3 regions of the Ensifer sp. LC384 genome follow, and region 2 is predicted to be linked to each of the others. Evidence: predicted binding sites of a transcription regulator. Region 2 holds the regulator's gene; each other region holds the start of a gene.
The links. The regulator LexA, encoded in region 2, represses DNA repair genes until DNA is damaged. The targets are predictions, from matches to a motif close to TGTTCNNNNTGTGTTCNG.
Positions count from the first base shown of each region.

Region 1 (6,650 bases), on a different contig from region 2:
GTCCATCTCGATGACCACCTGGCCGAGACGTTCGCCGACCGGGATGATGATCTGCGCGTCGCCAGGGCGCTGGTTTTCTGCGGCGTTGACCAGTTCGTCATAGGAGCGGATACGCGCCTTGGACTTGGCCTGGCGGGCCTTCGGGCTGGATGCGATCCACTCCTGCTCGCGCGCGATCGCCTTCTGGCGGGACGCCTCTTCGCGGCCTTCCTGCTGCATGCGCTTGGCCTTGGCAACGAGGTAGGCGGAATAGTTGCCTTCGTAGGGAATGCTGCGGCCACGGTCGAGCTCGAGGATCCAGCCGGTGACGTTGTCGAGGAAGTAGCGGTCGTGGGTGATCATCAGCACGGCGCCGGGATATTCGCGCAGGTGCTTTTCGAGCCAGGCGATCGTCTCGGCGTCGAGATGGTTGGTCGGTTCGTCGAGCAGCAGCAGGTCGGGCTGTGACAAGAGGAGCTTGCAGAGCGCGATACGGCGCTTTTCACCGCCCGAAAGGCTGGTGACGTCGGCATCGCCCGGCGGGCAGCGCAGCGCTTCCATCGCCATTTCGACCTGGCTCTCGAGATCCCACAGGTTCTGGCTGTCGATGATGTCCTGGAGCTTTGCGCCCTCTTCCGCCGTCTCGTCGGAATAGTTCATCATCAGTTCGTTGTAGCGCTCGACGATTGCCGTCTTGGCGGCAACGCCTTCCATGGCGTTTTCGAGCACGGTCTTGGTCGGATCGAGCTGCGGCTCCTGCGGCAGGTAACCGATGGTAGCACCCTCGGCGATCCAGGCTTCACCGGTATATTCCTTGTCGAGGCCGGCCATGATGCGTAGCACCGTCGACTTACCGGCGCCGTTCGGGCCGAGGATACCGATCTTCGCGTCCGGGTAGAACGACAGATGAACGTTCTCCAGGACCTTCTTCGCGCCGTAGGACTTATTAAGTCCGGCCATATGATAGATGAACTGACGTGCCATAAAGGAATGCTCCGCATGGGAAGGAAATTTGCCCGCTATGTAGGCGAATTAGTGCTAAGGGGCAATCGCCAAAGGCGCTTGCCCCCGCCTATCCCATGCCGGTGAGGCTTGTCAGCCGCTATCCGCGGCCTGCCGCGTCGGCAATGCCCTTGGCGCATTTGAACTCGGTCGGCCCTGCCGCCTGTATCAGCGGCGCGAGGCTGGACTTGCCCGACACGTCCCCGGTCAGGCCGATCGTCAGCCCGGTGATGACGCTGCGTCCCGCAACCGTCTGGCAGCGCATGCGCACCCGGTCGCCGGCACCAGTGCCAAAACTTTGATCGAAGGCCTGCTTGATTGCCTTCTCGTCGAGCTCGGAGCCGATACGCGCCCGAAAGAGCGCACCGACGGCTGACCGGTTGAGCTCGTCCAGCATGCGCAGCTGCGCCGCGAAATAGTCGTCGACCGCTGCCGCTTGGCAGGTGCCGCTGCGCAACCATTGATGACGATCGAGCCCGGACTGAACGCCCGGCATCGCAATCAGCAACCGCGCTGCCGTATCATCGGCCATGGCAAGTTTCGGCAGATCGAGCCAATCGCCCTTGCGGTCCTGGCTGCGCATGTCCGCGGCCACCCCGCAGTAACTCTTGCGCAAAGGCCAAAGCCCATGCAGCGACAGGTTCGTGGCATCGAAGCGCTCGGCCGTCTGGCTGGCGCATTCCTTGCGCTGCGGCCGCGTTTCGCAGAAACCCGGCTGCCAGCTGACGGCAAGCACATATTCCGTACGGCCCGAGGCACCTTCCGCCGCAGCGTCGACCTTGTCCTGTGCCAAGACAAAGGACGACGGAGCAAGCAGCATCGCCAGCGCCATCGCAACAATTGTCATTGGACTTGAAATCGCTTTACTCCAACATGCCATGACACTCTCCCGCAAAACAAAACGAGAACAAATATCGCTCAAAACGGGAAAATTGCAACTGTTAATTACAGGTCCGGGAAATCGCTTGTGACCTCATGCGTAACGATCACCAAGCAGCGATTGCCTTTCCGCTGCAAATCGATTTGATATCGGCAGAGTCTGACGATTGGTCCGGGAGAAGGCATGTTCGGGCAGGTGAGGACGCATCAGAGCCCGACAGGCGCTCACCTGAGCTGGCGGCACTTTCCGGCCACCGCCGACGCGCGCGGCATTCTTCTAATCAGCCATGGCCTGGCCGAACATTCCGGCCGCTACGCCCGTTTCGCCGAAGCGATGGCCGGCCACGGCTTCCACGTCTATGCCCACGATCATCGCGGCCATGGCGCCACCCGTGCGCCAGATGCGCCGCTTGCGATGTTCTCGAACAGCGCAGGCCTCGACAAGGTGTTCGCCGACATCAAGGCCATGCGCGCGCTCGCCACAGCGGCCCATCCGGGCCTGCCGGTCATCCTCTTCGGTCATTCCATGGGCGGGCTGATCGCGCTGAACGCCGCCGAGACCGATCCGGGTCTCTACGATGCGCTCGCCGTCTGGAACTCGAATTTTCGCCCTGGTATCGCCGGGCGCGGCGGCCAGCTGATCCTGAAGATCGAAAAGGCGCTGAAGGGCTCCGACGTGCCGAGCCCGCTATTGTCGAAGCTCACCTTCGGCGCCTGGGGCCAGGCGATCAAGGATCGCAAGACCGATTTCGACTGGCTGTCGCGCGACGAGGCGGAGGTGACGAAATATATCGACGACCCGCTTTGCGGCTTCGACGCGACGGTGTCGCTGTGGCTGGACCTGATGCGGCTCGCCTTTGCCGGCGCACGGGCAGACCGGCTGGCGCGCCTTCCTGCCAGCTTGCCCGTCCATCTCGTCGGCGGCAGCGCCGACCCGTCGACCGAAAATGGCGGCGCGATCCGCTGGCTCGGTGCGCGCATGAAGGCGCGCGGCATGACGGATGTGTCCGTGACGATCCATGACGGCATGCGTCACGAGACGCTCAACGAAATCGGCCGGGAGAAGGTAACGGGGGACTTTGCCGCCTGGTGCCGATCCGCGGCCGCCAAGGCTGCGGCTGGCAAGAGGCCCTGACCCGAAATCACCATGGCAGACATGTCCCTCCCCAAGACCACCAACGACCGCATCTCCTTCGGCCTGACGCTGATGGTCCTCTCAGTGCTCCTGTCGCCGCTCATCGACATCTTCGCCAAGCTGGCGATCGCAACCGTGCCCTCGGCGCAGATCACCGCCGTGCGCTTCCTGCTGCAGGTCGTCTTCATCCTGCCGATCGTCCTTATGCGCGGCAGCCTCTTCGATCTCACATGGCGCAAGACCGGGCTGCACGCGCTGCGCGGCGGCCTGCTTGTCGTCACCATGCTGTCGTTCATCACCACGCTGAAGGTGATGGAGGTGGCCGACGCCATCGCCATCTTCTTCGTCGAGCCGATCATCCTCACCATCCTCGGCAGCATCTTCCTCAAGGAGACGATCGGCTGGCGGCGCTACACCGCCTGCGCCGTCGGTTTCCTCGGCGCGCTGCTGGTCATCCAGCCAAGCATGCAGGAAGTGGGGCTGATCGCGCTGTTGCCGATCGTCGCCGCCTTCGGCCTGGCCGTATTCCTGCTGGTGACGCGCATGGTGGCGCAGAACGAAGATCCCTGGTCGATGCAGTTCCATGCCGGCATCTGGGGCGGCGTCTTCTGCCTCTTTCTGCTCTGGCTGGGCGAAGGCAGTGGATCGAGTGTGTTCGATCCGGTCTGGCCCGAGGGCGACACCTGGTTCTATCTGCTCGGCGTCGGCGTCACCGCCACCATATCGGGCGTGCTCGGCGTCTATGCCTATCGCTCCGCCCCCGCCTCGGTGCTGGCGCCGCTGCAATATCTCGAAATCGTCTCGGCGACGATCTTCGGCTGGCTCGTCTTCGGCGACCTGCCCGACGCGCTGAAATGGCTGGGCATTTCCATCATCATCGGCTCCGGCCTCTACATCATCTGGCGGGAACGCCGGATCGACAAGACCGCGAGCATCGCTCCGGTTTCGCCAGCGATCTGAAAATAAGCAGTCTGAAAACAAAAGAATGACTATCGGGAGGAAAGCATGAAAACTGGAGGTCAGCTCGTCGTCGACGCGCTCGTCGCCAATGGCGTCAAACGCATCGCCTGCGTACCGGGGGAAAGCTATCTGGCGGTGCTGGATGCGCTCTATGACACCGACATCGATGTCGTCGTCTGCCGCCAGGAGGGGGGTGCTGCGATGATGGCCGATGCCTGGGGCCGCCTCAGCGGCAAGCCCGGCATCTGCATGGTGACGCGCGGCCCCGGCGCCACCAATGCGTCGGCCGGCCTGCATGTCGCGCGGCAGGATTCGATCCCGATGATCCTGTTCATCGGCCAGGTACAGAGCGAGGCGCGTGAGCGCGAAGCCTTCCAGGAAATCGAATATCGCCGCGCCTTCACCGAAGTTGCCAAATGGGTGGGCGAGATCGACGATCCCGCCCGCATTCCCGAATTTGTCACCCGCGCCTTTGCGGTCGCCACCTCGGGCCGGCCGGGCCCGGTCGTGCTGACGCTTCCCGAAGACATGCTGACGCGGCGCGCCGAAGCGCCGGCGGCAAAGCCCTACCAGCCGGTCGAGGGCCATCCGGGTCCTTCCCAGATCAAGGAGCTCGGCGCGTTGCTTGCAGGCGCCAAACGCCCAATCGCCATCCTCGGCGGCACCCGCTGGACGGCCGACAGCGTCGCTGAATTCCAGCGCTTCGCCGAGCGCTGGAGCCTACCGGTCGGCTGCTCCTTCCGCCGCCAGATGCTGTTCGACCACCTGCACCCCAACTATGCCGGCGATGTCGGCATCGGCATCAACCCGGCGCTGGCAAAAGAGATCAAGGAAGCTGATCTCGTGCTTCTGGTCGGCGGACGCTTCTCCGAAATGCCGTCGTCCGGCTATACGCTGATGGATGCGCCCTACCCGCGCCAGACGCTGGTGCATATCCATCCGGACGCTTCCGAACTCGGCCGCGTCTACCGGCCGGAACTGGCGATCGCCGCCAGCCCCCGCGATTTCACCGCCGCGCTCGAAGGCCTGGCGCCCGCGGCCGAACCGGTCTGGTCGGTGCGCACCAGGGCGATGCATGAAGGCTACCTCAAGTGGTCGACACCGCCGGAAACCGGCCCCGGCGACGTGCACATGGGCCCGATCATGAACTGGATCGAGGCGAACACGCCCGAAGATACCATCTTCACCAATGGCGCCGGCAACTACGCCACCTGGGTGCATCGCTTCCACCGCTTCCGCCGATACGCAACGCAGGCCGCCCCCGCCTCCGGCTCCATGGGCTACGGCCTGCCGGCGGCCGTTGCCGCCAAGCACCTGCACCCGGACCGCGAAGTCATCTGCTTTGCCGGCGACGGCTGCTTCCTGATGCACGGCCAGGAATTCGCAACCGCCGTGCGCTACCGCCTGCCTGTTATCACCGTCGTCGTCAACAACGGCATCTACGGCACGATCCGCATGCACCAGGAGCGGGATTATCCCGGCCGCGTCAGCGCCACGGACCTGACCAATCCGGATTTCGCCGCCCTTGCCCGCGCCTATGGCGGCCACGGCGAGACGGTGGAAAAGACCGAAGAGTTTGCCGATGCGTTCCTGCGCGCCCGCGCCAGCGGCAAGCCGGCGATCATCGAAATCAAGCTCGACCCGGAAGCCATCACGCCGACACGCACGCTGAGCGAAATCAGGAAGGGTTAGAGCTTTACCAGGGGGAGCGCGAAGCGGCTTCCCCTAACGCCGTGCATGCAAAAAGAGATAGATCGCCTCGCTAGGTCAGTTTGGGAACAGTAACGATCTGGGTTACAAAATCTGCAACGAGGAACGATCAGTCGAGGAAGTCATCAAGCGACTGGAAAACACCTGCGGTTTTCCAGAGACTCCGGTTGCCCACCACGTAAAGGGCTTCCTTTGCCCTTGTTGCCGCGACGTTCAGTAAATTGGGGCGACCACCGGCCCAACCGCGCGCGCCTCGCTGCTGTATGTCTGGGGCACCCAAAATGAAAAAGACGGCTTCCGCTTCGCGGCCCTGAACAGTGTGGACCGTCCCGACGCGATCCCTGACCCACTGATACGGGCTCTCAACCCATCCGTCGAGCAAGCCGCTCGTCCGCAACGCTTCCCGCATGCGGTCTTGCACCACAACGAACGGAGTCACAACGTAGAAGTCGGGAGCGCATCCCTGGTCCCGTAGATTGCGCAGTTGGACAAGCAGCCCATCCCCCTCCTGCGGGCACCATTTTTCCTGCCCGCGCCCTTCGACATCGATCCATCGAGACGGGCCAAGAACATTCCGGATGGCAGAGTGCCTTGCCACTTTTGCCTGTACCATAAGGTTTTCATAGGCGATGGAATTGGAAATGCTGAACATTGGTTCGGCGCAGCGCCGATGCACAAGAAGAGGTACGCCGACTTCGCGGGTTCCGTACTTCGTCTCAAATGTTCCGTAATATTCTGTGGCACTGTCAGCCAATGTTTGCGCAGAAGCTCCGGGCGCATTGTAGATCAGCGGATCGATGCCGAACTGCTGGCACATCGCTTCGGTCAGCTGGTCAGGTAGAACGACGACTGGCTCGATCTGGATCGGATCCCCCACGACCATCGCCCGTTGAGTTCGCATCAACGCGCCCACCGCCGCCTGTGGTAAAGCCTGGCCTGCTTCGTCCACGAGCAGCCAGCCGAAAGATTCCGGTCCGATTTTAGC
Region 1 is NZ_MBST01000001.1:264,579-271,228, forward strand. Features, by position in the region: gene ettA (energy-dependent translational throttle protein EttA) at 1-963, opposite strand, end outside; gene BC363_RS01305 (ribonuclease) at 1,082-1,828, opposite strand; gene BC363_RS01310 (alpha/beta hydrolase) at 2,045-2,995, shown strand; gene BC363_RS01315 (DMT family transporter) at 3,008-3,955, shown strand; gene BC363_RS01320 (thiamine pyrophosphate-binding protein) at 4,001-5,647, shown strand; gene BC363_RS01325 (AAA domain-containing protein) at 5,775-6,650, opposite strand, start outside.
Region 1: BC363_RS01305 (ribonuclease) is a predicted target of LexA. The motif match lies at 1,874-1,891, and genes of this name have one in related genera.

Region 2 (6,650 bases):
GCCGCCGTTACGACAGAAGGCTCACAGGTGAAGCTGGCAGGCAGCAGCTTTTCGCTCGGCAAGAAAGACAAGAAATAGGACAACCGCCTCTAACCTCTCGAACCAAATAGTCGGGAGAGTTTTGTCAGTGACCAGTTGGACTGGGGGTGCACGTCTCCGCACACCCTGCGTGACTGGTCGCCGCAATGCCAGAAACCCCAGCACGCTTGCACGTCGCGCGCCCCCCCTGAAATGCAAAGATCATTGCGGGCGGCAGCACTGGCCAATCGCTTCCCATGTCTGCTGCCAGGCCTGATCGGCCGGCGACACGCCGCATGTGGTAGGCGTCGGAAGATCGAGAACGCCGACACGCACCCTGTTCATGCAAATCTTTGTGCCTTCCCTGCCACACCGTGAGCAGCCGTCATCACCTTTGGCAAAGAACTGTTGAACACGGCACAGTGCCCGGCATGCTTGCTGGACTTTGGAACGAAAGCGCGGTTCACATCGTTAACCAAACTATCGGCACCACCTCTGATCTAGCGGACGTTCACCGTGCTTGCAGCCTTGCTTATCGCCTCGATTATCGCATCGCCTAACATCGCCCTCAGCGCTGCTACGGTCGACGACCTGCAAGCCGATTTCGAAACCGCCGTGCCCTGCCAGCAGATCGATGGCCGGAACGTTTGGAAGGGAACGATCGCCTACTATATCCAGTCCTTCGTCTATCAAGGCGACACGCCCGTAGCGACCGACGCGGCGGACGCCGTCCTGCCGGAGGACAACTCGGCTGAGACCGTCAAGGAGTTCGAGGACGCCTGTTCCGCCACGCAGCCGGCTTGAACCACTCTCTCCTTCGCGACGCTCGCCCAGCAATCGCTCAATGCCAGTCTATTTCCACTTCGCTCCATCGACGGTGGCGCAACCGAGCGGCGTTGCGAGAGGTAAGCTTGAGCCGGTCACAACCCCAAAGATTGATCGGCCCCGGCATTGCCGCATTCAACGCGATGCCGACTTCGTCGAACGGACTCTCCCTGTTGTCCACATATTGATACCAGCGGAACCCAAGGACCGCGGTCGCCGGAACAACGATCGTCAGCAGGATTCGAACCAGCTTCTTCATTGCACCCTCATTGCGTAAACGGAACGAGGCATATCGGCGCCTTGCGGCACGCGCAGCGTCTAGTTGGCCGATGCGCGCACGCTTGATCCCACATTCACGGAATTTTAGGCACTTGCGGAACACATATGGAACAGATAGTGTCTGTTCTTGATTTGTTTCACGCTTCTGGAGCGACTTGCCATGCTGACCCGCAAGCAACAGGAATTGCTTCTTTTCATCCACGAACGAATGAAGGAATCGGGTGTGCCGCCGTCTTTCGACGAGATGAAGGATGCACTCGACCTGGCTTCAAAGTCGGGCATTCACCGGCTTATTACGGCGCTGGAGGAACGCGGTTTCATACGCCGTCTTCCCAACCGCGCCAGAGCGCTCGAGGTCATCAAGCTGCCGGAAGCCTATGCAGCAAGCGCCCAACCCCGTCGCGGGTTTTCCCCGAGCGTCATCGAGGGCAGCCTCGGGAAGCCGCCGGCCCCTGCCCCCGCCGCGAAAGCGCCGCCGGTTGCTGACAACAGCTCCGTGTCGGTTCCGGTTATGGGACGCATTGCCGCCGGCGTTCCGATCTCGGCGATACAGAACAACACTCACGACATCTCCGTTCCGCTCGATATGATCGGCAGCGGCGAGCACTATGCCCTTGAAGTGAAGGGCGATTCGATGATCGAGGCCGGCATCTTCGATGGCGATACGGTGATCATCCGCAATGCCACCTCGGCCAATCCCGGCGACATCATCGTCGCGCTCGTCGATGATGAGGAAGCAACGCTGAAGCGCTTCCGGCGCAAGGGCGCGTCGATTGCGCTCGAGGCGGCCAATCCGGCCTACGAGACGCGTATTTTCGGCCCCGACCGCGTCAAGATTCAGGGCAAGCTCGTTGGCTTGATCCGCCGCTACCACTAAGCCTTGCTCAAGCCAGCTGCCTTCGTGCTGGCCTGCCTTCCTCTTCCTTGAACGTCTCGCCACCTTGGGGTAGCGAGACGGGCATCTCCAACTCGTGCGGCTTGCACGCTCGAAAAATGTTACTGGTGAATCGAGTACTCGCCCAGTTCGCAGAGGTCCTGCGTGTCTTCAGTCGTGTCGAGACCGGAGCCTTCTTCGAATTCAAAGCGCATGTCGTATTTGCAGACATCACGTCCGTCGGCGATGGTGATTTCCATGCTTTCGCCCGGATTGAGTACCTGCCGCCCGAAGACGTCGTCCTCCCACTGATCAACACCGACCGGCGACGTGTAGAAGTTCGTCAGAACCGCTTCCGTCTTGTTCTTCAGCTGAAAGACGAGATCCTCAGCGCTTGCGGTGGCCGTCGACGCGGCAAGAACGGCAAGAGCAGTCAGGGCGATCTTACATTTCATTTTATGTCATCTCCTCCATTGTCGGTTTTGTTTGACACTACCTGTACGGGTCGTGCCGCCGGAATATTCATTCCCGAACCCGTCTAGAGACAATATTCCTTGCACTGACAATACCAGCCGAGTCACCATTTCGGGGTGTGTCCTTGGCAGGCCATGCAGGTTGACGCCTGTTCGCGCGCACGGCAACGCGGATGGGCCACGACCGACTTATGGCGCGGCTTATCTTCAAACCCATGCTCGCCGTAAGCAGGGGCTGGCGGGTGTCATCGCTCGCCGCATCACCCCACCCCACCCCACTATCTCCACCGTGTGCGGCGCAGTCGTCTGCGTAAGGTAGATTTAACCCAGCAATCAATTCCCAGGGAGTGGACGCCGGGCCAATGGGGCCATCGTCGCACAGGCATCGGCAATCGGTCGGCGACTAGCTTTGCCGGGCAAGATGCCGAGCGCGCACGCCTCGCCACGGCGGCGGGGCCGCCCGCTTTAGTTGGGACGGAATCGGCAAGCAATTGCTGGCGGTCGAGGATAACGAAGCAGGAGGAACGGGGAACAAATTCCCACATATAGAAAAAGCGTGGCAGGTGCTGCAATTGAGCACCCTGAATTACAACGCAAAATCAAATAATTAGGTGTGGCTTTGGAGGCCTCGCCCGGAATTGAACCGGGGTACAAGGATTTGCAGTCCTCTGCGTCACCACTCCGCCACGAGGCCTCACCGACTGAGATTATCAAGTCGTGGCGAGCGTTTAGAATGAATATAGACAGAGTGCAAGAGGGTTCATTCTGAATGCGATCCTTTTTTCATCCTGAACAAGCGTTTCCATTCCGTTCTGTGGATTGCGGCTGCATGCCCCAGCCCTACCCTCTTTTTCGAGAAGAACGGATATGATCATTCGAGCCCCGGTCCTCCCCCGCGGAACGACAAGGCAGTTGACCGGCGCCGTCTGCGAACACGGCGCGCAGAGTCGGACGAATAGACATCCTGGGCCGTCCGGTGCCAGCTTCGCACGCAGCGCCGCCGCTCAGACTTTCACACCTCATGAAGATTCGACGTGTTTGGCTGCCGCCCGATGACGGCAACATTTTCTCGCTGGACGTTTTTCCGGCGCATCGCCGACAGGTTTTGAGCCGCAGCGCCGGATCGCTCCTTCACGGCCGCGGAGGCGCTTTCGCCAGGATCTAGCACCACGGCGTTGACCGTCCCTTCCAGGGGCGAACCAGGCCTTCCGAGACGAGAATGTTACCGAGCGAACGGCCGTCGCGCATCACCACGCGCAGCTTCTCGCTGGTCTTGTCGTCGTCCCTGCCGATCGCTTCGATCAGCCTGAAATCTCCAGAGTTCAACAGTTCACGCAATCGCTGCTTGGCGTAAAAGCCGCGTGCGCGCTCGCCATCGCAACTTGCCTGCTTGATTCGCGGGGCGTCGATATCGGCGACGCGGATCGCTTCACCTTGATAGCGGAACGTGGCACCGTCGATGACGCAGTTGTCGTTGCGGATACCGCAGAAATAGAACTGATTCGCCTTGGCCTGGAGGGCTGCTGGCTGCGCGACAGGGCGCTCAATCGGTGTTGGCGCGGCCAACCCGACGTTGACTGCGGGTATCGGTCCGTCGACAGGCTTCGCCTTGTGTGCGGCCGGCGGCACGGCGGCACGAACCTGTGCTTTCGGCCGATCTTCCGCTCTGGATGTCGATGTAGACTTGGGTGCCGATGCGAACACACCCGAAACGCCCGGCAAATCCGGCAATTGTCCGCGGTGGTCATAGGCAACGACGCCACCGACTGTCAGCACAGCGGCGAGATACCAGGGCAGCATGCCGCCTTGCTTTTTTGTCCGGCTGCCGCGGCGACGCCCGCGGCGTGTCGTGGTCTTACCCATTCCACCCCATCCTTGATCCGGCCGGCATTATGCTGCCGATCCGTTGCCGAATGGTTTTCACCGACAGCCCGAAAGCGGGAGTTTGAATTTGAGTGCACGACCTTTGGGATGGCGCAACGGAGTACGGCGGCCCACGAGCTTTTCACTCCGAAGGTGCTACGCGCAGATCGTCGCCGCAAAGCGCGGCAACGTTCAAGAGCGTATCGGCAACAAAGGCAAACTGCCCGCCAAGCAAACTCCACGACCATGAACCGGTGTGGACGAGCCGATAGGCCAGACTTGCCCTCCCTCGCCCGGACAGGTCTGCATCCCTGTGGTGCGACGCCACATTGACGTGGGCGGCCATCACAAAAGAATCATTACTTGTTCGAGGCGTCCGTCCCGTTGCGGCGGCGCGCCCACCACACGGCGAACCTGCGCCGGAGGCGGCGAACCGACGGAATATCATGCGACAGGACAAGCAGCCCCAAAGGCACCATCCAGAAGCCGAGCACCGGCAGGAAGCCGAGAAAGCCGCCGAATACCAAAAGCCCACCGACTAGCATGCGCAGCAGCGGCGATTCCGGCAGGGTAAGGCGCCATTTGCCCAACACGATCTGCCGAGTATGCGGGTCTATGCCGAAATGCGTCTGTTTTCTGTTTTTATTCATCATTCCCGATCCGGCTGCGTTTCCCACAATTGGGGGCTTCTCCACAGGCTCGCAACAAAACTTGTCACTTTTTTTGAAAAAACCGCTTGGCAAATCGGAAAAGCATTTGTATTAGCAGCCTCACTTCTGCAGGACACGCCGCGCAGATGATCCCTGGTAGCTCAGCGGTAGAGCATTCGACTGTTAATCGACAGGTCGCCGGTTCGAATCCGGCCCGGGGAGCCAGTTTCTAAAAGAGCCATTCGCGGTAACGCCCGAATGGCTCTTTTTCATTTTGCGGCCATGGTACCAGCGACGCCTGCCTTGTTCCTCCGCCATTGTTTCCGGGAATGTCAGGAGCGCCAATTCGACAGCGCCGATTCTGATCTGGTTTCGTCGAGATCTACGCCTTCACGACAATCAGGATGATCGCCGCTTCCTTCCTGATCAAGGACCTGCTCGTCGACTGGCGGCGCGGAGAAGCCTGGTCCGCGACACGTTGGTGGATGCAGACCCTGCCTCGAACGCCGCCAGCTGGCAGTGGGTGGCAGGATCAGGCGCCGATGCCTCGCTATTTTTCCGCAACTTCAACCCCATGCTTCAGGGCGAGAAGTTCGATCCGGAGGGGCTGTACGTGAAGCGCGTCGTTCCGGAATTGGCCGAGCTTGAAGCCCGCTATACCCACCGGCCGTTCTCGGCCCCTTCTGCCGCACTTTCTGCGGCCGGCATCGCGCTTGGGATGACCTACCCCACCCCCATCATCGAACGCGCCTTTGCGCGCGACCGCGCGCTGGCCACGTTTCAAGAAATCAGAAACGCCACCCAAAGATCGCTACAATCGCACCGCCGCCGGTACAAATGCGTGGTTGGCCTCTTGCCGGATTATCGCTAGGCTCACGTTACGGATGCAACGATTGCCGGAGGGTGGTTTATGCATGATACAGAAGCCTGCTTTGCCGATTTCGACAACGCCGAGCTCCTTTCGACTGAAAACCTCTCACAGGTGCTGAAGGACTTTCCGCTCAAGGCCCAATTGGTCCTGCGCGGCCTCGTTCATCTCGAGGCCGGCGCGCTGGCGCTTGTGCTGCCCAGTGGCCGCCGGCTGCTGGTCAAGGGAAAGGTGCCGGGGCCGTGCGCCGCCGTGACGCTGAACAACTGGAATCTTCCGCACCGGGCAATCACCGGCGGCACCATCGGCGCCGCGGAAAGCTATATCGATGGCGATTGGGACAGCCCTGATGTCGGGGCGTTTCTCGAGCTTTTCCTTGTCAACGCAGACATCGGCAACAGATTCCCGAACCGGGCGGCCGGCCTGATGCGGCTGGTTGAGAAATTCCTCCACTGGCGCAATGCCAACACCAGGACGGGTGCCCAGCGCAACATTTCGGCCCATTACGATCTCGGTAACGCCTTCTACCGTGAGTGGCTCGACCCGAGCATGACCTATTCGTCGGCGCTTTACGCAAGCGGCGCCAACGATCTGCAGTCGGCCCAGACCGCCAAGTATCGAGCACTGGCCGAGGCAACGAATCTGCGGCCCGGCGACCACGTGCTTGAAATCGGCTGCGGCTGGGGCGGTTTTGCAGAATTTGCAGCGACCGAGATCGGCTGCAAGGTTACGGGCCTGACCATCAGTCGCGAGCAACTCGCCTTTGCCCGCGAACGCATACACAGGGCTGGCATCGCAGA
Region 2 is NZ_MBST01000015.1:112,415-119,064, reverse strand. Features, by position in the region: gene BC363_RS35430 (hypothetical protein) at 1-78, shown strand, start outside; gene BC363_RS13895 (hypothetical protein) at 535-822, shown strand; gene BC363_RS13890 (hypothetical protein) at 860-1,102, opposite strand; gene lexA (transcriptional repressor LexA) at 1,283-1,999, shown strand; gene BC363_RS13880 (hypothetical protein) at 2,119-2,451, opposite strand; tRNA gene BC363_RS13875 (tRNA-Cys) at 3,090-3,163, opposite strand; gene BC363_RS13870 (thermonuclease family protein) at 3,631-4,332, opposite strand; gene BC363_RS13865 (hypothetical protein) at 4,692-4,982, opposite strand; tRNA gene BC363_RS13860 (tRNA-Asn) at 5,133-5,207, shown strand; partial or broken gene BC363_RS13855 (FAD-binding domain-containing protein) at 5,381-5,781, shown strand; gene BC363_RS13850 (cyclopropane-fatty-acyl-phospholipid synthase family protein) at 5,893-6,650, shown strand, end outside.

Region 3 (6,650 bases), on a different contig from region 2:
GGAGCGAAGCGCCGTCGTGCCCGTATCCGGCCCAAGCGTCACAGTGCCGATGTCGCGCAGCCGGACATTGTTGACCAGGATCAGGTTTTCGAACTGCTCCGGCGTCTGCAGGTCGGCCGTCGCCCGCACCGAAATGTCCTGGCTGGCGCTGGTCAGCTTGCCGGCCGGCACGTCATAGGAGGCGTTGGCAAGCGCCGTTCTGAGGTTTGCCACCGTCACCCCGCGCCCGGCAAGCTTGGCCTGGTCGAGGTCGATGCGGAAGATCTTTTCCTGGTCGCCGTAGACGGCAACGTCGGCGACCCCTTCGACGGCGGCCAGGCGGTCGCTGATCTCGTTTTCGACGAGCAGCGTCATGTCTTCCATCGACATGGTGTCGGAGGTCAGCGCCAGGCGCATGATCGGCTGGCTATCGGCGTCGGCCTTGACGATGCTCGGCTCGTCGACATCCTCAGGCAACTGGTTGCGCACGCGGCCGAGCGCGTCGCGGATATCATTGGCGGCCTGGCCGATGTCGGTGGTGTCGGAGAACTGCAGCGTCACCCGGCTGCGGCCGAAGGACGAGGTCGAGGAGATATCCTTGATGCCCTGAACGCGCGACACCGCACCTTCGACCACCGAGGTGACCTCCCGGTCCATGGTCTCGGGCGCAGCGCCATCGAGCGTCGTCGTTACCGAAATGACCGGCTGGTCGACCTGCGGCAACTCGCGGATCTCGATGCCGTTCCAGGCCGCAAGGCCGGCAACGACGATCAGCGTATTGACCACAAGGGCGAAGATCGGCCGGCGGATGAAAAGTGCGGTGAAGCCGGTCTTGCCGGCCTCGCGCGCGGTCTGGTGGCCCGGTTCCTTCGCGCCGCTCACTTCACCTCCTCCGCGACCTTCTGCGCGGCATCGCGGCGCTCGCGCCCGGCAATGCGGACCTCGCCGCCGTCGCGCAATCGCTGCACGCCTTCGGTGACGACTTCGTCGCCTTCGCTCAAGGCCGCATCGACCAGCACCTTGTCGGGGTTGCGCTGGATGATCTTGACCGAAACTTTTTCGCTCTTGTCGCCATTGACGCGCCAGACATAGGAGCCTTCCGAACTCCACTGGATGGCGAGCGGATCGACGGTCGGATAGGTGTCACCATCGAAGGCCATGGTGACGGAGAAGGACATGCCGGCCCGCAACGTGTCGTCAGGGTTTTCCAGCCGCGCGCGCACGCGAAGCGTGCGGCTTGCCTGGTCCAGGCGGTTGTCGATGGCGTGGATGACGCCGTCGAGCTGGCTGCCGGGCTGGGCGATGGCGTGCGCCGTCACCGGTTGGCCGACGACGATCTTGTTGGCAAAGCGCTCCGGCACCCAGAAGTCGACGAGGATTTCCGAACGGTCGTCGACCACGGCGATCGGCGTCGTCGTGGTGACGTAGTCGCCGACATTGACGGTGATGATGCCGACGACACCCTTGGAAGGCGCGACGATATCGCGACGCTTGAGGTCGAGCTCGGCGGTCTTGAGTGCCAGTTCGGCCGCCTGCATGGCGATTTCGGCGTCGCGCACTTCGACGGCGGTCATCGCGCGTGCGTTGCTCAGATTGCGGTAACGCTCGGTCTTTTCCTTCGCGCTGTCGCGCGTCAGCCGCGCCTGGTCGGCGGCAATCTTCTGGTCGTCGCTGTCGAGCCTGGCGATCACCTGGCCCTGGGATACCTTGTCGCCGGAGCGCACGAGAATTTCGGTCAGGTTGCCGGTGGCCGTCGGCGTCACGGTGACGGAATGGATCGCCTCGCCATTGCCGATCGCGTTCAGCCGGTCGTTGACGACGGATGTCGCCGACGGGCGCACCACGACGAGGATGGCGTCATTGCCGCCCTGTCTGCGTCCGCCATTGCCCTGGCCGCCTTCGCCGCCGGCGCCGCCTTCCTGTTTGGAAATGGCATCGATCAACGGATGCGAGACACCGATCGCCGCCAGCGTTTCGCCTGCTCCGGGCACGAACCGCACCCAGACGCCGGCACCCACCAAAAGCACAACGGCGCTTACCGCCAGCTGTTTCCAAACCCGCATTCATGTCTCCAAATATGCAAAGCGCGCTCCTGCGCGGCACGCGCCGGCGGAACGTTCCGATTTGCCCTGAGTATCGTTGTTCGGACCTTTGGGGGCAACGGCGGAATGCCATCATTACGCAATTGTAATAAAAGCGAATTTGTTGGCGGCATGATGACGTGCGGGCCATTACCGCAGCGGCAGCCGCGACCACCGCGCTATTCCCCAGAAATGCACTAGACAATCACCGTTTACAGGCACTGCCACTGAGGTATCCTGCGACCGCCGACAGCCATTGCCGCTCGGTTTCGATCGGTTCTTGAGAGAGGAGCAAAGACATGTGCGATGCGTGCGTCATGGAATCCGTAAAGCAGAAAATGTTGTCCCGCCGCAGCTTCTTCAAGGCAGCCGCCGTCGGAACGGCCGGCATCGCGGCGGCAAGTGCTGGCATCGCCCCACCGGCGCTCGCCCAGGGCCACACCGGCGTCACCGATCTCACCCACGAACTCTACGAGGAATTCCCGACCTTCTTCGGCCAGCAGCAATTCTTCCGCGAGCAAAAATTCAGCTACGCCAAGGACAAGTTCAACCTGTTCGAACTCAGGGTGAACGAGCATACCGGCACCCATGTCGATGCGCCGCTGCATTTTTCGGCCGATGGGTTGTCGGTCGCCGATCTGCCGGTCGAAAAGCTGGTCGTGCCGCTGTGCGTCGTCGACATTCGCCCGAAGGCATCCACTGACGCCGACGCGCAACTGACGCCCGACGACATCAAGGCCTGGGTCGCCGCCAATGGTGATATTCCGGAGAACGCCTGCGTCGCCATGCTCTCGGGTTGGGCCACCCATCTCGGCACCGACAAGTTCCGCAACGCCGATGGCGGCGGCAAGCTGCATTTTCCCGGCTTCCACGTCGAGGCGGCAAAATATCTGCTGGAGGAAACCAAGGCGGCCGGCATCGCCGTCGACACGCTTTCGCTCGACCACGGCGCCTCGCCCGATTTCGCCACCCATTATGCCTGGCTGCCGGAAGGCCGCTGGGGACTGGAGGCGGCTGCCAACCTAGACAAGGTGCCGGCCAAGGGCGCCACTCTCGTCCTCGGCGCGCCGAAACATCGCGGCGGCACCGGCGGCCCGGCCCGCGTCTTTGCGCTCGTCTAAACCTTCGCCTGCCGATCCGGCGGCTCTCGGTCGCCGGAAGCATCCCATGACGCATCCCCTTTCGGAGAGACCATGAGCACCATCGCCCCGCCCGCCAATCCGGAATCAGACCCGCGCGTCAAGGCGGTGTTCGACGACATCCGCGCCACCCGCAAATCGGATTTCATCAACAATATGTGGCTGTGGCTGGCCTTCGATGCCGACCTGCTGGAGCAGACCTGGCGCGACGTCAAGGCGGTGATGGCAACGCCCTCCGCACTCGATCCGCTGGTCAAGGAAATGCTCTACATCGCCGTTTCCGTCAGCAATGGCTGCGGCTACTGCGCCCATTCCCATACGGCCGCCGCCAGAGCCAAGGGCATGACTGACGCCGAGCACGCCGATCTCTTGCGGGTGATCTCGCTTGCCGCCAGAACCAACCAGCTGGCAACCGCATTGCAGGTGCCGGTGGACGCCGCCTTCGACCGGACGGCCTGATGGCGGGTGGGCGGAGAATGAGCGGCTTCGAAATCGCCTGTCTTTCCACAGGCTTGGTGCGGCTGGCGCAGAAAACGGAATAAAAGAAGAACATCCTTTCTGGCCTTTCGCCTCCGAATCACTACATTGAGCCGCATGATGAGTGGTTTCGACGACATTCCCTTCTTCGACGAAGAGCCGGCCCCGCGCAAGCAGGCACCGGCAACGGGCGGCATCGCCGCGCGCGCCATGGCGGCCCGCGACCGCCAGCAGCGCCCGGATTATCTCTCCGGCCTCAATCCGGAACAGTCCGAAGCGGTGGAATCCCTCGATGGCCCGGTGCTTGTTCTCGCTGGCGCCGGCACCGGCAAGACCCGTGTGCTCACCACCCGCATCGCCCATATTCTTTCCACCGGCCGCGCCTTCCCCTCGCAGATCCTCGCCGTGACCTTCACCAACAAGGCGGCGCGCGAGATGAAGGAGCGCATCGGCGTGCTCGTCGGTCACGCGGTCGAGGGCATGCCCTGGCTCGGCACCTTCCACTCGATCGGCGTCAAGCTGTTGCGCCGCCACGCCGAACTCGTCGGCCTGCGCTCCGACTTCACCATTCTCGATACCGACGACGTCGTCAGATTGATCAAGCAGATCATCCAGGCCGAAGGTCTGGACGACAAGCGCTGGCCGGCCAAGCAGTTCGCCGGCATGATCGACGGCTGGAAGAACAAGGGCCTCGACCCGGCGCAGATCCCCGAGGGCGACGCCCGCGCCTTTGCCAACGGCAAGGGCCGCGAGCTCTACGCCGCCTACCAGAACCGCCTGCGGACCTTAAATGCCTGCGACTTCGGCGATCTGCTGCTGCACCCGATCCGCATGTTCCGCACCAATCCGGATGTGCTGAAGGAATACCACGACAAGTTCCGCTACATCCTCGTCGACGAGTATCAGGACACCAATACCGCGCAGTACATGTGGCTGCGGCTTTTGGCGCAGCGGGCCAAGGGCGTGCCGCAGAACGTCTGCTGCGTCGGCGACGACGACCAGTCGATCTATGGCTGGCGCGGCGCGGAAGTGGACAATATTCTGCGCTTCGAAAAGGATTTCCCCGGCGCCAAGGTGATCAAGCTCGAACGCAACTACCGCTCGACCGAGCATATTCTCGGTGCCGCCGCCCATCTGATCGCCCACAATGAGGGGCGGCTGGGCAAGACGCTGTTTACCGAACGCACCGACCCTGGTGACGAAAAGGTGCAGGTGCACGCGGCCTGGGATTCCGAAGAGGAAGCCCGCGCCGTCGGCGAGGAAATCGAACAGCTGCAGCGCAAGAGCCACAAGCTCAACGACATGGCGATCCTGGTGCGCGCCTCGTTCCAGATGCGCGAGTTCGAAGACCGCTTCGTCACCCTCGGGCTGAACTACCGCGTCATCGGCGGTCCGCGCTTTTACGAGCGGCTCGAGATCCGCGACGCCATGGCCTATTTCCGCCTCGTCTGCCAGCCGGCCGACGACCTTGCCTTCGAGCGCATCGTCAACACGCCGAAGCGCGGCCTTGGCGACACCACCATTCGCACCCTGCACGACTATGCCCGCGCCCGCGACATCCCGATGCTCGCCGCAGCCAAAGACATCATCGAGACCGACGAGCTGAAGCCGAAGGCTCGAAAGGGGCTGTTCGACGTCGTCGCCGATTTCGGCCGCTGGCAGAGCCTGCTCGAGACCACTGTGCATACGGAGCTTGCCGAGCAGATCCTCGATGAGAGCGGCTACACGGCGATGTGGCAGAACGACAAGTCCGCCGAAGCACCGGGCCGGCTTGAAAACCTGAAGGAACTCATCCGCTCGATGGAAGCCTTCGAGAGCCTGCGCGGCTTCCTCGAGCACGTCTCGTTGGTGATGGACGCCGAGCAGAACGAAAATCTCGATGCCGTGTCGATCATGACGCTGCATTCGGCCAAGGGGCTGGAGTTCGACACGGTCTTCCTGCCCGGCTGGGAGGAAGGCCTGTTTCCGCACCAGCGCGCTCTCGACGAGGGCGGCCGCTCCGGCCTCGAGGAAGAACGGCGCCTCGCCTATGTCGGCATCACCCGGGCAAAACACCGCTGCCACATCTGGTTCGTCTCCAACCGCCGCATCCATGGCCTGTGGCAATCGACTATGCCCTCGCGCTTCCTCGACGAGCTGCCGATCACCCATGTCGAAGTCGCCGAAACCGAGCAGTCCTATGGCGGCTACGGCCGCGGCGGCTATGGCCAGTCACGCTTCGACAAGGCCGATCCGTTCCAGAACAACTATTCCACCCCCGGCTGGAAGCGCGCCCAGCAGCACCGCTCGGACGCGACACGCGACAACTGGGGCTCGCGCTCCGGCCACGCCGTCGAGCGCATCGGCTACGGCGAAAGCGGCCCGCGCGGTCGTACCATCGACGGCGAGCTGGTGGCAAAATCCACCAGCACCGAGCCCTCACGCTTCACCGTCGGCGACCGCGTCTTCCACATGAAGTTCGGCAACGGCAACATCGCGGCGATCGAAGGCAACAAGCTGACGATCGACTTCGACAAGGCCGGGCAGAAGCGCGTGCTCGACGGGTTCGTCGAGAAGGTGTGAGTGGGTAAAGCCCTCGGCGGCTATCGGCCGCCCTACAGGTGCTCGACGCGAAGACGCCCGCCCCAATGGTCGTTCAGGTATTCGCAGACGAGGCTGCGGTGGCAGCGGTGCGGCTTGTCCTCGGCGCAGAGCAGGCAGGCGCCCTGCAGCGCCTCCGGCTTGACGTGCTGCTCGACCTTGCGCTCCGCCATGAGATCGAGAAAGTCTCGCGAAAAGGTCTTCCAGTCGCCCTTGTCGGTCTTGTAGGCCTTCATGATCGCCTCGGTGGGCGCGAAGAGCGGCTGGTGCACGTAGTCGATGCCTCCGATCCGTTTCAGGAAGAAGGCAAGGTCATTGGCCTTGGCGAAGCCGGCAAGCTGCGAGGTGTTGTGCAGCCGCACATCGACAACCGTCTTGACACCGGCCTTCTGCA
Region 3 is NZ_MBST01000001.1:184,015-190,664, forward strand. Features, by position in the region: gene BC363_RS00940 (efflux RND transporter permease subunit) at 1-861, opposite strand, end outside; gene BC363_RS00945 (efflux RND transporter periplasmic adaptor subunit) at 858-2,042, opposite strand; gene BC363_RS00950 (cyclase family protein) at 2,360-3,181, shown strand; gene BC363_RS00955 (carboxymuconolactone decarboxylase family protein) at 3,254-3,658, shown strand; gene BC363_RS00960 (UvrD-helicase domain-containing protein) at 3,794-6,238, shown strand; gene BC363_RS00965 (DUF488 domain-containing protein) at 6,271-6,650, opposite strand, start outside.
Region 3: BC363_RS00960 (UvrD-helicase domain-containing protein) is a predicted target of LexA. The motif match lies at 3,734-3,751, and genes of this name have one in related genera.